Regions from separate parts of the Marinobacterium sp. xm-d-564 genome, predicted to be linked through region 2. Evidence: predicted binding sites of a transcription regulator. Region 2 holds the regulator's gene; the other holds the start of a gene.

Region 1 (7,815 bases), on a different contig from region 2:
TGCAAGGTGAGCTATCTCGCTCAAGCTTGGCGGAAGTACTGGTCGACTCTTCTGAAACAGAGTCAGAATCTGTAGAGAATCAAAAGGTTTAACAAGCCCATTGATACAGACACAAAAAAGCCAGCTCATGTAGCTGGCTTTTTTTCGCCCTGAATAAAACAGGGCCCGTGTGAGTAACTCGACACGGGCCCATAAAAGGAACAACAACATGAAGATAATATCAGAGAGAGGTAGGAAAAGTACAGTCCTCAACTCTCTGGAGCGGGCTTAACGAAGCTCTAAAACATCCTGCATATCGAACAAACCTGCACCCTTGCCTGACAACCAACCTGCTGCTCGTACAGCGCCTTTTGCAAAGGTCATACGGCTAGACGCTTTGTGGGTAATTTCGATTCTTTCGCCCTCTGTGGCAAAGAGTACAGTGTGATCACCGACCACATCACCGGCACGAATGGTCTCGAAACCGATCTCTTTTTCAGGGCGCGCACCGGTCTGACCTTCACGACCGTAGACCGCACACTCTTTCAGATCACGTCCCAGTGCATCGGCAACCACTTCACCCATACGCAATGCTGTGCCTGATGGCGCATCCACCTTATGACGGTGGTGTGCTTCGATAACTTCGATGTCATAACCACCATCGTCACCCAGTGCTTTGGCAGCCACTTCAAGCAGTTTGAAACAGAGGTTTACGCCAACAGACATATTCGGCGCAAAGACGATTGAGATAGACTCACCGCCCTCTGCCAACTTCGCTTTCTGTGGCTCAGTTAGACCCGTCGTACCAATCACCATCGACTTATTGGCAGATTTACAGATCTCAAGATTAGCAAGCGTTGACTCTGGGCTAGTAAAGTCGATCAACACATCAAAATCGTCTGTCACAGACTCCAACGAGCCAGTAATCGTAACACCCAGACGACCCACGCCTGCCAATTCACCTGCATCGGCACCGATCAACGAACTATCAGGAAGCACAATGGCTGCGCCTAGGGTTACACCCTCTGCCGCGTCGACAGCTTCGATCAATGTTTTACCCATGCGCCCTGCGGCACCCGTGATGGCAATACGTGTCATCTCTTTTTCCTTAACTGAAAATCTATTCGTCAGTGACGCTCAGCCCTTGGTCCATATCCAAGGCTGGCATATCACTCATTAGGCAACCCACCACTTTGGCAGGGACACCCGCTACCGTCGTATGCGCCTCTACAGGCTCTAAAACCACACTACCTGCACCCACTTTGGCACCTTGGCCGACTTCGATGTTGCCAAGAATCTTAGCACCAGCGCCAATCAAAACCCCAGCGCGAATTTTCGGATGTCGATCGCCCGACTCCTTACCGGTACCCCCTAGGGTCACTGATTGCAGTATCGAGACGTCATTCTCAATGACACAAGTTTCACCGATAACAATGCCTGTTGCGTGGTCAAACATTACACCCTGACCGATGTTAGCAGCGGGGTGAATATCAACCTGCAGGGTTGAGCTCATGCGACTCTGTAGATAGTTTGCCAAGGATTGACGCCCTTGACGCCACATATAGTTAGCCACTCGATAGGATTGAAGCGCGTGATACCCTTTTAAGTACAACAGTACCGTGCTGTAGTCACGGATTGCAGGGTCACGCGTGTAGACCGCCAGTAGATCGGCACAGGCAGCTTCGATCAGTTTAGGGTCCGCTTCATAAGCGACCTCAAAGATCTCACGCATCGCCACGGCCGGCACCACATCATCCGACAGCTTTTCAGCCAACAGATAAGAGAGTGCCGAACGCAAGGTCGGATGGCTGTTTATCGTCGTATGATAGAAACTCGACAGAAGCGGCTCGTTAGCACTTAATGTACTCGCCTCACTCTGAAGTGCTTGCCATACCTCTGCAACCGCCTGATCACCCATAACTTAGGTCATATCCTCAAAGAATTTTTTTACTGAATCAAAGAAGCCGTGCTTCTTCGGTCCATGTTTCTGGTGCTCTTCCGTAGAGTCACGGAACTCTTCTAGCAACTCTTTCTGACGTGAAGTGAGGCTGACCGGAGTTTCAACAACCGCGCGAACCATCAAATCACCCAACGCGCCACCGCGCACTGGCTTGACACCCTTGCCTCTCAGACGGAACATTTTGCCAGTCTGTGTCTCGGCCGGGATCTTCAGTTTAACCTGACCATCCAGTGTTGGCACGTTTAGTTCACCGCCCAACGCCGCATCGACAAAGCTGATCGGCACTTCACAGTAGAGATTGGCACCGTCGCGTTCAAAAATTGGGTGATCTTTAACACTCACCTGAACATAGAGATCGCCTGAAGGGCCACCGTGTGCTCCCGCTTCGCCCTCACCAGATAGACGAATACGATCACCGGTATCCACACCCGCTGGGATCTTAACTTCCAATGTCTTGGTCTTCTGCGTGCGGCCCTGGCCGTGACAGACATTACAAGGATCAGAGATCACTTTGCCTTCACCATGACAGGTTGGACAGGTCTGCTGAACCGCAAAGAAACCTTGCTGCATACGGACCTGACCGGCACCACCACAGGTACCACAGGTCTTAGCCGTTGTGCCCTTCTTAGCGCCGCTACCATCACAGGTTTCACAAGAGACGTAGGTAGGAACTTTTAGCGTCTTTTCACAACCGCGCACAGCCTCTTCAAGACTCAAATCGAGGTTGTAACGCAGATCGGCACCGCGACGCACGCTGGAACGACCGCGACCACGACCACCGCCGCCACCGAACATGTCGCCAAAGACATCGCCAAAGATATCTGAGAAGCCACCTTCAAAGCCGCCGCCCATACCACCTTGGCCACCCAACCCAGCATGACCATACTGATCGTAGGCCGCTTTCTTCTGCGCATCGGACAGTACTTCGTACGCTTCGCTGATCTCTTTAAACTTGAGTTCAGCCGCCTCGTCATCCGGGTTGCGGTCAGGGTGATACTTCATCGCTAAGCGACGGTAAGCCTTTTTGATGTCACGGTCAGATGCATCACGAGAGACACCTAAGAGTTCATAATAATCTTGCTTGCTCATACTGCGTGTAAACCTGTAATTACGCTATCGTGAATATGACAACGCGGGAGTAAAGACCCCCGCGCTGACACACGATTTTGTGAGAGTCTTAACTCTCGTTATTGCTTGCTAAGCTTACTTCTTGTCGTCTTTGACTTCTTCAAACTCAGCATCAACAACGTCATCGCCTGCATCGCGAGCCGCTTCAGCTTCAGCGCCTTGGCCAGCTTCTGCTTGTTGTGCAGCCTCTGCATACATCTTCTGAGCAACACCCGAAACCGCTTCTGTTAGCGCTTCAGTTTTTGCTGTGATCTCTGCAGTGTCAGAGCCTTTCAACGCCTCTTCAAGTGCAGTGATGGCTGCTTCGATGTTCGATTTCTCTTCATCAGAAGCCTTATCACCCGCATCTTCTAGCGTCTTACGTGCTGTGTGAACCATGGCATCACCTTGGTTACGAGCAGCCGTTAGCTCTTCAAACTTCTTATCTTCTTCAGCGTGCGCTTCGGCATCCTGAACCATCTTCTCGACTTCGTCATCGCTTAGACCAGAAGAGGCTTTAATAACGATCGACTGCTCTTTGCCAGTCGCCTGGTCTTTAGCAGAAACGTTTAGGATACCGTTAGCATCGATGTCGAAGGTCACTTCGATCTGTGGCATGCCACGTGGTGCTGGTGGGATATCGGCAAGGTCGAAACGGCCCAGCGACTTGTTCTGAGTCGCTTGCTTACGCTCACCCTGAACAACGTGAATGGTTACCGCTGTCTGGTTGTCTTCCGCTGTCGAGAAGGTCTGCGACTTACGCGTAGGGATAGTCGTGTTCTTGTCGATCAATGGTGTAGCAACGCCACCCATGGTTTCGATACCTAGAGTCAGTGGTGTTACGTCGAGTAGAAGAACGTCTTTCACATCACCTGACAGTACCGCACCCTGAAGCGCAGCACCCATCGCTACCGCTTCGTCTGGGTTAACGTCTTTACGTGGCTCTTTACCGAAGAACTCAGCCACTTTCGCCTGCACCATTGGCATACGAGTCTGACCACCGACGAGGATAACGTCGTCGATTTCAGAAGCGGATAGGCCAGCATCTTGCAGTGCAATGCGACATGGCTCAAGTGAACGTTGTACAAGATCTTCAACCAGTGACTCTAGCTTCGAACGAGACAGTTTAACGTTCAAGTGTTTAGGACCTGTTGCATCCGCAGTGATGTAAGGCAGGTTAACGTCAGTAGACTGTGCCGATGAAAGCTCAACTTTCGCTTTCTCACCCGCCTCTTTTAGACGCTGTAGCGCTAGCGGATCGTTGTGTAGATCGATGCCAGACTCTTTCTTAAACTCGTCTGCTAGGTAGTTGATAACCGCAAGGTCGAAGTCTTCACCACCTAGGAATGTATCACCGTTGGTTGCAAGTACTTCAAACTGGTGCTCGCCATCAACGTCTGCAATTTCGATGATCGAGATATCGAAAGTACCACCACCTAGGTCGTACACTGCAATCGTGCGATCACCGGCTGCTTTATCCATGCCGTATGCAAGTGCTGCAGCGGTTGGCTCGTTGATGATACGTTTAACTTCTAGGCCTGCGATACGACCCGCATCTTTTGTTGCTTGACGCTGAGAGTCGTTGAAGTAAGCAGGAACCGTAATAACCGCTTCCGTTACCGATTCGCCTAGGTAATCTTCAGCAGTCTTCTTCATCTTCTTAAGAACTTCTGCAGAGATCTGAGGCGGTGCTAGCTTCTCGCCTTTTACCTCAACCCAGGCATCGCCATTGTCCGCTTTAGCGATGTTGTAAGGCACCATTTTGATGTCTTTCTGTACAACATCGTCTTCAAAACGACGACCGATTAGACGCTTGATCGCGAATAGAGTGTTGTCTGGGTTAGTAACTGCCTGACGTTTCGCCGACTGACCAACCAGAGTTTCGCCTTCTGCCGAGTAAGCAATGATCGACGGAGTGGTACGATCGCCTTCAGCGTTCTCAATAACTTTAGTTTTATCGCCTTCAAGTACTGCTACACACGAGTTGGTAGTACCTAGGTCAATACCGATGATTTTACCCATGTTTAAATCTCCTAATGACACCGCGCTGGGTGTTTAAAACTGTTTTACCTTAACCCCTATATGGGTGTGGTCTTTCAAATATCAAGTCTGGTTTATAAAAAGGTCTTAACCTTTAGCGACCATCACCATCGCAGGACGAACTAAGCGACCATTAAGTAGGTAGCCCTTCTGCATCACCGCAATGACAGAGTTTGGAGCTGCACCTTCCGCTTCAACCATCGACATCGCTTGATGGTGCTCTGGGTTGAACGCCTCACCCTCTGGGTTGATCACTTCTAGATTGAATTTAGCAACGCCATCGATGAACATTTTGTGCGTCATCTCAACGCCTTCACGAAGCGGTTTAACTACCTCATCTTCGACCTGGCTCGCCTCAATAGCGCGCTCTAGACTGTCGATGACCGGCAGTAGCTCTTCGGCAAATTTCTCAACAGCAAACTTACGCGCTTTATCCACCTCAACCTCAGCACGACGGCGCTGGTTAGCGATCTCCGCTTGGGCACGAGGTTCAAGCTCTGCCAGCTGTTTTTGCAGCTCAGCAATCGTCGCATTCGCAGCGGCTAGCTCTTCTTGAAGGGATTCAACGGTCAGCTCTTCCGTCTCAACCAGTTCAGGCTCCACAAGATTCTCTTCAGCCGTCGCGTCGACTTGACTCTCTTCAACCTGATCTTGGTGTGTCTGATCTTCATTCGCCATGGTGTTATCTCCAGAATCATTCAATCTTGTCTCCTATGTGGTATCGACCATCTGAAATTCAACCCTTCCACGCGCTTTTTTGACCTAAGACTGCACTTTTCTATTGCCTAATACACAAACATTGGTTAAAAATACAGTAACTGTATATCTAAACAGGTATTAAGCCATGTTAACGCTACTCAGCATCCGAAACTTTGCGATCGTCTCAACACTCGACCTAGAACTGAAATCGGGCATGACCGTCGTCAGCGGTGAGACCGGTGCCGGCAAATCGATCATGCTTGATGCACTGGGATTAGCCTTAGGCAAACGCGCTGAAGCCGACTCGGTTCGAGAAGGGGCAAAACGAGCTGAGATTAGCGCCGCGTTCGATATACAAGCACTACCCGATGCGAAACGCTGGTTAGAGGCGAATGAGCTAGAGTCGGAAGAGATCAACGAGTGTATTTTACGCCGCACACTGAGTGCCGACGGTCGCAGCCGAAGCTATATTAATGGCCACCCCTGCCCACTGAACCGCGTCAAAGAGCTGGGTGAGCTGCTTGTCGACATACACGGCCAGCACGAACACCAACGTCTATTAAAGCGCGATTTTCACCGCACCCTGCTCGACAACTACGCCAAAACGAATGAGACAGCACAGGAAGTACGTAAACTCTTTACCCAGTGGCAATCAAAGCAGAGTGAGTTGAAACGCCTTCAAGACATGAGTGAAGAGGCGAATGCGCAACTGCAACTGCTGAGCTATCAAACGGAAGAGCTCAACCGTTTAGACCCTCAAACAGGTGAACTGCAAGCCTTAGAAGAGGAGCAGAAGATACTCTCCAACGCAGGGTCAATCCTTAACAGTGGCCAACAGATCCAGATGCTTCTTAGCGAGGGTGAAGAGAGCAACGCCACAGCGGTACTCAACCAAGCACTGCACCTATTGGGCGACATCGAAGCGGACTCACCTGCACTACAGCAGACCGCCGAGATGCTAAACGCTGCTCTGATTCAAGTGGAAGAGGCCGAACGCGAGTTGAGCCATTTTGTTCAACGAGTTGAGTTGGACCCTGAGCGCTTACAAGAGGTGGAAGATCGCTTAACCAGCATCTACGATCTAGCCAGGAAACACCGCATTGCGCCAGAGCAGTTACCGGAATTAAAAGACCAACTAAATACTGAACTCGACTCTTTGGCTCATGTCGATGAGAACTTAGAGCAACTCGAATCCGAGGTTGCTACGGCTAATGCCGCATTGATTGAGAAAGCTCGCCAACTCAGCAAGCTGCGTAGCAAAGCAGCCAAACAGCTCGATCAAGAGGTGAATGAACAGCTTGCCATGCTGGGCATGAACAGTGCACGTTTCACAGCCAGCCTGAGTGATATCGATCCTAAATACATTACGGCCCAAGGCTTGGAAGAGATTGAGTTCCTGATCAATACCAATCAGGGCCAAACCGCAAAACCGCTGGCCAAAATTGCCTCGGGTGGTGAACTGTCACGAATTAGCCTTGCGATTCAAGTTGTAACGGCTAAGACGACTGACACCCCGACACTCATTTTTGACGAAGTCGATGTCGGTATTGGCGGAGGCATTGCCGAAGTCGTTGGACGGCTGTTACGTCAATTGAGTGAACGAGCACAGATTCTCTGTGTCACACACCAACCTCAGGTGGCTTCACAAGGAACCCAACACCTGTTTGTCAGCAAAGGCGCAGACACCGGTTCGGTTGAGACCAAAATCACACCACTCACCGAAAATCAGCGCATTAATGAGATCGCTCGAATGCTGGGTGGACTTGAGATGACTGATACCACCCTTGAGCACGCTAAAGAGATGCTGACCAGCGCGCTATAGACTGGTCGATTCAAACAGTGGCGTGTAAACTAAAGCCACTTTGAACAGTAACAGGAACAACCTGAACATGCGCAAGCTCATCATCTCTGCCTTTCTTGCTACTCTCGTGACCGGCTGTACAACCTTTCCAGGCGTGTACAAAATGGATGTTCCGCAAGGCAACCAGGTGACACAAGAGATGGTAGATCAGCTTCGCCCTGGAATGACG
Region 2 (7,815 bases):
TTGCCACCTCAGCCGATTCGTTATAGCTCTAAAGAGGGCGCACAAGAGGCGCACGAGGCGATCCGTCCATCTGATGTCAATGTTACCTCTGACTCATTGAACGGTGTCGATGCCGACGCAGTTCGACTCTACGACCTGATTCGTAACCAATTCCTAGCCTGTCAAATGACACCCGCTCGTTACCTAAGTACCCGTGTCACAGTGAAAGCGGGTGCCTATGAGCTGACCACTAAAGGTCGTGTCTTGCAGTTCGACGGTTACACCCGTGTGATGAACTTCCGCGGTAAATCGGATGAAGATCAGATCCTACCTGACATGCAGGTGGGTGAATCACTAAAACTTAAAGCCTTGGACCCTAGCCAGCACTTTACGAAACCGGCACCGCGCTACACAGAAGCGAGTTTGGTTAAAGAGCTTGAGAAGCGCGGTATTGGTCGTCCGTCCACCTACGCAGCGATTATCTCGACAATTCAAGATCGTGGTTACGTCGAAGTTCAAAACCGTCGCTTCTATGCACAAAAAATGGGCGATATCGTTACGGATCGTCTGGCTGAAAGTTTCCCAGATCTTATGGACTTCAGCTTTACCGCGCGTATGGAAGAGAAGCTGGATGATGTGGCAGAAGGTGACATCAACTGGAAGGATCTTCTTAACAACTTCTACACACAGTTCGAAGGCGAACTGGAAGCGGCTCAATCAGCGGATGGCGGCATGCGTGCCAATGATCCAACCGAGACCGATATCAGCTGTCCAGCATGTCAGCGCCCAATGATGATTCGTACGGCAACGACGGGCGTCTTCCTGGGTTGCTCTGGTTATGCTTTGCCACCTAAAGAGCGCTGTAAAACGACCATCAACCTGATTCCTGGTGATGAGGTTGTCGCAGTGGATGCAGACGATGAGGCAGAGTCACGTCTGCTTCTAGAGAAGCACCGTTGTGGTAAGTGTGGCTCCTCTATGGACTCCTACTTGATCGATGAGAAGCGCAAGTTACACATCTGTGGTAACAACCCAGATTGTGACGGCTTTGAGGTCGAAGAGGGTAACTACCGTATCAAGGGCTATGAAGGCCCTGTAGTCGAGTGTGATAAGTGTAGCGCTGAGATGCACCTTAAAACGGGCCGTTTCGGTAAGTTCTTTGGTTGTACCAACTCAGAGTGTAAAAACACACGTAAGCTGCTCAAGAATGGTGAAGTTGCTCCGCCTAAGATGGATCCAGTTCCGATGCCGGAGCTTAAGTGTCAGAAGGTTGACGATACCTACATTCTGCGTGATGGAGCCAGTGGTCTATTCCTAGCAGCAAGCCAATTCCCACGTAATCGTGAGACCCGTGCACCTCTGGTCAAAGAGTTGATCCCACATAAAAATGCGATTGACCCTAAATATCACTTCTTACTGGAAGGGCCTCAGCAAGATGAGCAGGGTAACCCCGCTCAAATACGTTACAGCCGCAAAACCAAAGAGCAGTACCTTATGACGGAAGTTGACGGTAAGGCAACTGGTTGGAGAGCTTACTTCACCAATGGTATGTGGCAAGTTGAAGCAGCCAAAGCTAAGAAGCGTTAATGGCTGACCTATACTCCCAGCGTGTGAATCAGACACTCGCGTTTGCACAATACGCGCTGGTGGGTATCAACACTGAGTTGACCGGTGAATCGAACAATCGTATGAAGCTTCGTGGCCTGCAAGAGGCTGCGCTGTTTCATTTAGACAGTGCCTTAAAAGCCTATCTTAATGAGTTGGCTGAACGTGAGCGTGTCCTGCTGACCCAGTCGACACCCTCTGAATTGAGCAAGGCTTTTAAGCAACAGGGAATCCATTCCAGTGAGTTGGATGAGATGGAGCTGCTCTGTCAGGATTCCAGTAGTTGGTTGTCTAAGTTGATCAGTGCCATCAAAGCCATTCACAAACCCCTACCTCCCTCGCAAGAGAGCGCTAGCCAATCTGACATAGCAATTATAGATTTGGCCAAAGAACAAAGCCTTGAGGAGCAACTGGAGACTCAGTTGCAGGGTTGGTTTGAGCAGTTACGAGCGATGATTCTAAGACATCGCTCTAACGCGCAAGAGTGGTAAAATCAGTTCATTCCTTTCGTTTCAACACCCTTCACAAAGAGATGATCATTTAGATAGTGTCTTGTCGCATCCCCAAGTGGGGCTGATTTGCGACTGCTCACATCCATCTGAACAATGGTCGTCTCTGCCGTCGCGACACAGACGTCATCTTGGAACAGCACCTGGTAGAGTCCAAATGAGCTGGTACCCACCCGAGTTACACCGGTGCCAATATCTAGACGACCTGGCCAAGTGATCTCACCTAGAAAGTTCAAATGCAGACTGGCAATGACAAATTCGCAATTGTCATTGGCTAGTGGGTCTTTTGGATCGTAGAGAAATTCGACACGGCCCGTCTCTAGGTAGGTACTGAATGCGGCATTATTCACGTGGCCCTGACGATCGGTATCGGCATAACGGATCTTATCGAATGTTTGGATAGGGAAATCGGTTAACTGATACGGCTGCTGATTTGGCTTGTGCGATCCCACACTGTTCTCCTTGTAAGTGGTACTCCTCTATTGAGCCTATGATGGTTCTGGGTCTGATTCAAGCTAAATAAAAAAGCCGCTCAAAGAGCGGCTATGGGGGTCTTTGCTACAACGCAGCAAAGGGGGAGGCTAAATTTTTTTACGTACCAATAGACACTCTGTTTCGCTAGAGATCTGAGTGCGTTTCAGTTGGCTGACTAACGCGTCATCTGCAGGGTCGTTGTGCCAGCAGATCAAGGTGTGGCAGGTTCCCGCTTGCAGTGCGCGCTGAGCCAGTTTGTCTAAACCATGGCGCTTATCACGACGAAGTATCCAGACTTTTTTAAGGTCGACGCCTGCATCCGCTAGCACCTGCTTAGTTAATGATTTTGGCGGCTCTAACATAACCAGCCAGCTCTCTTTTTGACTTAATGCGGCAAGCATCGGCAGAAGCATGGTGTTCAGATTTACCTCTGAGGTGTGCTGAACTAGCTCAGTCATAACCAGTGGTTTAAGACCCGCATCATTCTGTGCAAATTGATTGTAAGCAAGCATGGTTATTACCTTTAAAAGTCATTCTGTTGACGAATTACGCCAACACCTAAGCCTTCGATGGTTAACTGCTCTTCACGAAGATCAACTTTAATCGGGTCGAACTCTTCGTTCTCTGCTATCAAGTAGACCATGTGACCATCGCGGTGGAAGCGTTTTACCGTGACATCTTCACCGACACGAGCAACGACTATCTGACCCTCACGTGCTTCACGTGTTTGGTGAACTGCTAAAAGATCGCCATCCATAATGCCGATGTCTTTCATACTCATGCCGCGGACACGGAGTAGGTAGTCTGCTCTTGGGCGAAAGAAGTCTGAACTGATGGTGCAGTAATCATCGATGTGTTGTTCAGCGAGGATGGGTTCACCCGCAGCAACTTGACCGATGATCGCTAGGCCCTCTTGCTCCTCCTCTTCACCGACGATACGGATACCGCGAGAGGTGCCAGGGATCATCTCAATGGCCCCTTTACGTGCTAAGGCCTTTAGGTGCTCCTCTGCCGCATTTGCAGATTTAAACCCTAGATCGCGTGCGATATCGACTCGTGTAGGTGGAAATCCTGTTTCATCAATATGGCGACGGATGCAATCCAGCACCTCTTCTTGACGATTTGTAAGCTTCATAAACGCCCCCTATGACAGTACTGATTGGAATTTAAATGACTGTCTGTTTATTCAGTATTTGTATTTTTATACAGTATTTTAAATGTCGTCAAGTTTTTTCTGTTTGTATATCCAGTATTTTTGTATGATGGCCAACTAATTCGGAGGCGATGTGCTTAACAAAGAGACCCAAACCACCATACAGACAGCTTATCGCGCATTCCTAAATGCTCGCGATTTAAAGGCTCGTTATGCACAAAAGCATATGATTGCAGCGGTCGCACGGCAGTTGGGTGGTATCTTGTCGGACGATGCGGGTCAGCGTCTGGGTGAAAATCATCTGGTCGCCGTAGAGGCCGGAACGGGCACCGGTAAAACCATCGCTTACCTGCTGGCCGCACTTCCAATAGCGCAGGCTAAAGGTAAAACGCTGATCATTTCGACCGCTACCGTTGCGCTTCAGGAACAGCTATTACTTAAAGATCTTCCTGAGTTGGCTGAGCACGCCGGTATTGAATTTAAGTACGAAATTGCCAAAGGGCGTAGGCGCTACCTCTGTGTTAGTCGATTAGAGTCTCTTCTTAGTAATCAGCAGGATCTCTCACAGTCAGCCCTGTTTGAAGATGAGATGGCCCAAGTGTTAGGCCCTGAGCAGATCAAAGAGTACAGCGGCCTGTTGGATGAGTTTGCCAGTGGTCGCTGGAAGGGTGATCGTGATGAGCTAGAGCGCAACCTGGATGATGAGACCTGGATGCCGCTTACTTCAGACCATATGCAGTGTACCAATCGTCGCTGTGCGCATTTCAACGCCTGTCCGTTTTATCGTGCTAGGGCCGATATTGAGACAACCGATCTCTTGGTGGTCAACCACGATCTTGTACTGGCTGACTTGGCGTTAGGCGGTGGTGCGATTCTTCCTGAACCGGCCGATTCAATCTACATATTTGATGAGGCGCATCATCTGGGTGATAAGGCGACTAACCATTTCGCGCTCTCTATGCGAGTTAAAGCGAGTGAAAAAGCCTTCAAAACCCTGGAGCGTCAGTTAAAAGGGCTGTTGGATGAAGCGGATTCTGCATTGGTTTTGCAAGATCCAATCAGTCGTATTCAATCCAGTCTCAATGTGGTTCAGGGGCATCTGCAGCGTCTGGATGATCTAGTCTCTGAACAGTTTTTACTACTCCCGGTGGATGAGCGCAGGTTGCGCTACCCGCAAGGAAGGGTGCCCGACAGTTTGGCTAGCCTAACGCGTGAATTGGCTCAGTTTTTATCACAGGTAGATCCTCAGTTAGAGAAGATTATTAATGCCCTTAAAGGGGCGATGGAAGATGAAAAGTCTGCACTCGATAAGGGTGTAGGGGAGCGTTGGTTGCCACCGCTAAGTACCCAGTTTAGCCGTGTCCAGAAGATGATGTGGCTATGTAGGAGTTTCTCGCAAGATATTGAAAATGAAGAGGATAAAGTTGCAAGATGGTTGGTTCGTCATGAGTCTGAAGCGGGTCGCGATATTGAACTTCACAGTGCACCTGTCTCCGCTCAACACCATCTTCAAGATCTGCTCTGGGGTCAGTGTTACGGTGCGGTTTTAACCTCAGCAACGCTAACGGCTCTTGGGCGTTTTGATTCCCTCTTTACTCAATTGGGTCTGCCTTTGGATACGCCAGCACTGCGAATGCCTAGTCCTTTTGACTATGCCAACAAGGCCGTATTGCATGTCCCGAAAATGAAGTTCGATCCTTCAAAAGCCGATCTTCATACCGAAGAGATTACCGATTGGCTTAACCGAGAGTTACCCAATTTAACCTCTGTATTGGTTCTGTTCACCTCTTGGCGCCAAATGCGTCGAGTCGAGGAGTTAATGGATACCAAACTGCTATCGCGTTTAACGGTTCAAGGTGAACTCAGTAAGCAAGCGATGCTGGTGGAGCACAAAGCGAGAATCGACCGTGACGAACCCAGTGTTATTTTTGGTTTGGCGTCGTTTGCAGAGGGTGTAGATCTACCCGGTCACTACCTAAAAGATGTTATCATTACCAAGTTGCCTTTTAGTGTTCCAGATGATCCTGTGGATGCGACCTTGGCTGAGTGGATAGAAGCCCGCGGTGGTAACCCTTTCATGGAGATAAGTGTTCCCGCAGCCTCTATCAAACTAACTCAAGCGGCAGGCAGATTACTGCGTACGGAGAATGATTCCGGTCGAGTTGTCCTACTTGATAGGCGTGTTGTAACACGTCGTTATGGACAGCAGTTGATCGATGCGCTTCCTCCTTTTGCGCGCCATTTTGAATGATCTATTGATTGAGAGATCCCGATTTTGACTACAGATACCAACCCAGAACAGCAACAAGATAACCAAGATTCAAATGATAAGCGCCGTCGCACTCAGCGTCGTCGTCCCCGCAAAAGCCGTGACTACAAACCTCGTCGCTCGCAAGAGTGGAGCCTTGATCAGTTTGTTGTAGAGCCTCAAGAGGGTAAGGATCGTTTCCACGATTTCTATCTGCCAGACTCATTGATGCGTGGTATTCATGAACTTGGCTTTGAGTACGCAACACCGATTCAAGCGGCAACGATTAAGCCGGCACTTCAAGGCCGTGACATCATTGGTAAGGCTCAGACCGGTACCGGTAAAACTGCAGCTTTTCTAATCGGGATCATTACCGATCTTCTCGACTTCAAGTTGGATGTTGAACCGCGCAAGGGTGAACCCCGTGCATTGATCATTGCACCGACACGAGAGTTGGCTCTGCAGATTGCAGCCGATGCAGAAGGCCTATGTAAATACACTGGTTTAAGTATCGTCTCGCTGGTAGGTGGCATGGATTATGACGTGCAGCGTGCAGCACTCGCCAAAGCGCCTGTCGATATTTTGGTCGCGACACCGGGTCGCTTGATCGACTTCGTCAGAAATCAGGATATCGATCTCTACAACGTAGAGGTGTTGGTGCTGGATGAGGCTGATCGTATGTTGAGCATGGGCTTCATTCCCGATGTGCGTACCATCATTCGTTCAACACCGCGTAAGGGCGCTGAGCGTCAAACACTGCTCTACAGTGCAACCTTCACCGATGAGATTATGCGTTTAGCGGCGCAGTGGACGCGTGATCCGGTCACGATTGAGATCGAATCAGAGCATCAAACTACGGATAACGTTTCTCAAACGGTATTTCTTGTCTCAAGTGATGAGAAGTACAACTTGCTGCGTAACTACTTACGTATCAATGGCGTCGAGAAAGCGATCGTATTCTGTAACCGTCGTCATGAGACGCGTAAGTTGGCAGAGCGTCTAGAGAAAGACGGTGTCAAAGCGGCCATGATGTCGGGTGAGATCCCACAGAACAAACGCATCAAAACCCTAGAGGGTTTCCGCAGTGGCAAGATCGAAGTCCTAGTGGCTACCGACGTTGCTGGTCGCGGTATACACATTGATGGTGTGAGCCATGTTGTGAACTATCAGCTTCCTGAAGATGCGGATGACTATGTTCACCGTATTGGTCGAACCGGCCGTGCAGGCGCTACCGGTGAATCAATCTGTTTTGCCTGTGAAGACGATTCGTTCCTTATCCCAGACATTGAGTCGATGACCGGTGTTAAATTGAACTGTATCCACCCTGATGCTGAATTGCTGGTTGATCCAAACAGTGTTGTAGTGGAAGAGGCTGTTGAAACAGAGTCGACCGAATTGGAAGCGACAGAGACTGAAACTGAAACCGTTGTTGACGCGCCAGTGGCGGAAGAGCCTCTAGCAAATGAGTCAGTCGACCTAACGGAAGTCTCATCAGAAGAGACGGCTGGCGAGATTGATGTGCTACCCCTTGAAAGAGCTGCTGAGACAAGCGAAGAGCAGTTAGATTTAGAGATCACTGAAGAGAACGACGATAAGGAGTCTCGCAGTTAATGAGTGGTGATCGTCACGGCCTAGCGGGTATTCAAAAAATAGTGGCCATGATTGTCAGTGCGTTTTTCGCAGTGATTGGATTGCTAGGCTTTAGCAATAGTGGAGATCCGGTTCAACTGATCCTCTTTCTCGTTGCAGCGATCATCTCTTGGTATGTGATTGCGATGTTGTTCAAGTTGGTTGAACGAATTTTAGATTCCTTAGGTTAGGTTGAGTTAGGTAAAGGTAATGCAGAC

Evidence for each region. Region 2 encodes LexA, which represses DNA repair genes until DNA is damaged. Its sites were predicted from a motif close to TACTGTNTANNTANACAGTA; they were not measured.
Region 1: the regulator LexA is predicted to act here: its motif matches at 5,903-5,922, upstream of recN (DNA repair protein RecN).

Annotation. Positions count from the first base shown of each region.
Region 1 covers NZ_WBYO01000009.1:8,356-16,170, reverse strand. Annotated here, with positions in the region: gene XMD564_RS09395 (glycine betaine/L-proline ABC transporter ATP-binding protein) at 1-92, shown strand, start outside; gene dapB (4-hydroxy-tetrahydrodipicolinate reductase) at 268-1,077, opposite strand; gene cysE (serine O-acetyltransferase) at 1,100-1,897, opposite strand; gene dnaJ (molecular chaperone DnaJ) at 1,901-3,028, opposite strand; gene dnaK (molecular chaperone DnaK) at 3,143-5,068, opposite strand; gene grpE (nucleotide exchange factor GrpE) at 5,174-5,764, opposite strand; gene recN (DNA repair protein RecN) at 5,931-7,607, shown strand; gene XMD564_RS09360 (outer membrane protein assembly factor BamE) at 7,675-7,815, shown strand, end outside.
Region 2 covers NZ_WBYO01000002.1:225,115-232,929, forward strand. Annotated here, with positions in the region: gene topA (type I DNA topoisomerase) at 1-1,566, shown strand, start outside; gene XMD564_RS03385 (DUF6586 family protein) at 1,566-2,075, shown strand; gene XMD564_RS03390 (thioesterase family protein) at 2,078-2,545, opposite strand; gene XMD564_RS03395 (SulA-like leucine-rich domain-containing protein) at 2,675-3,079, opposite strand; gene lexA (transcriptional repressor LexA) at 3,091-3,702, opposite strand; gene dinG (ATP-dependent DNA helicase DinG) at 3,854-5,971, shown strand; partial or broken gene XMD564_RS03410 (DEAD/DEAH box helicase) at 5,996-7,309, shown strand; gene XMD564_RS03415 (hypothetical protein) at 7,579-7,788, shown strand; gene XMD564_RS03420 (NAD(P)H-dependent glycerol-3-phosphate dehydrogenase) at 7,808-7,815, shown strand, end outside.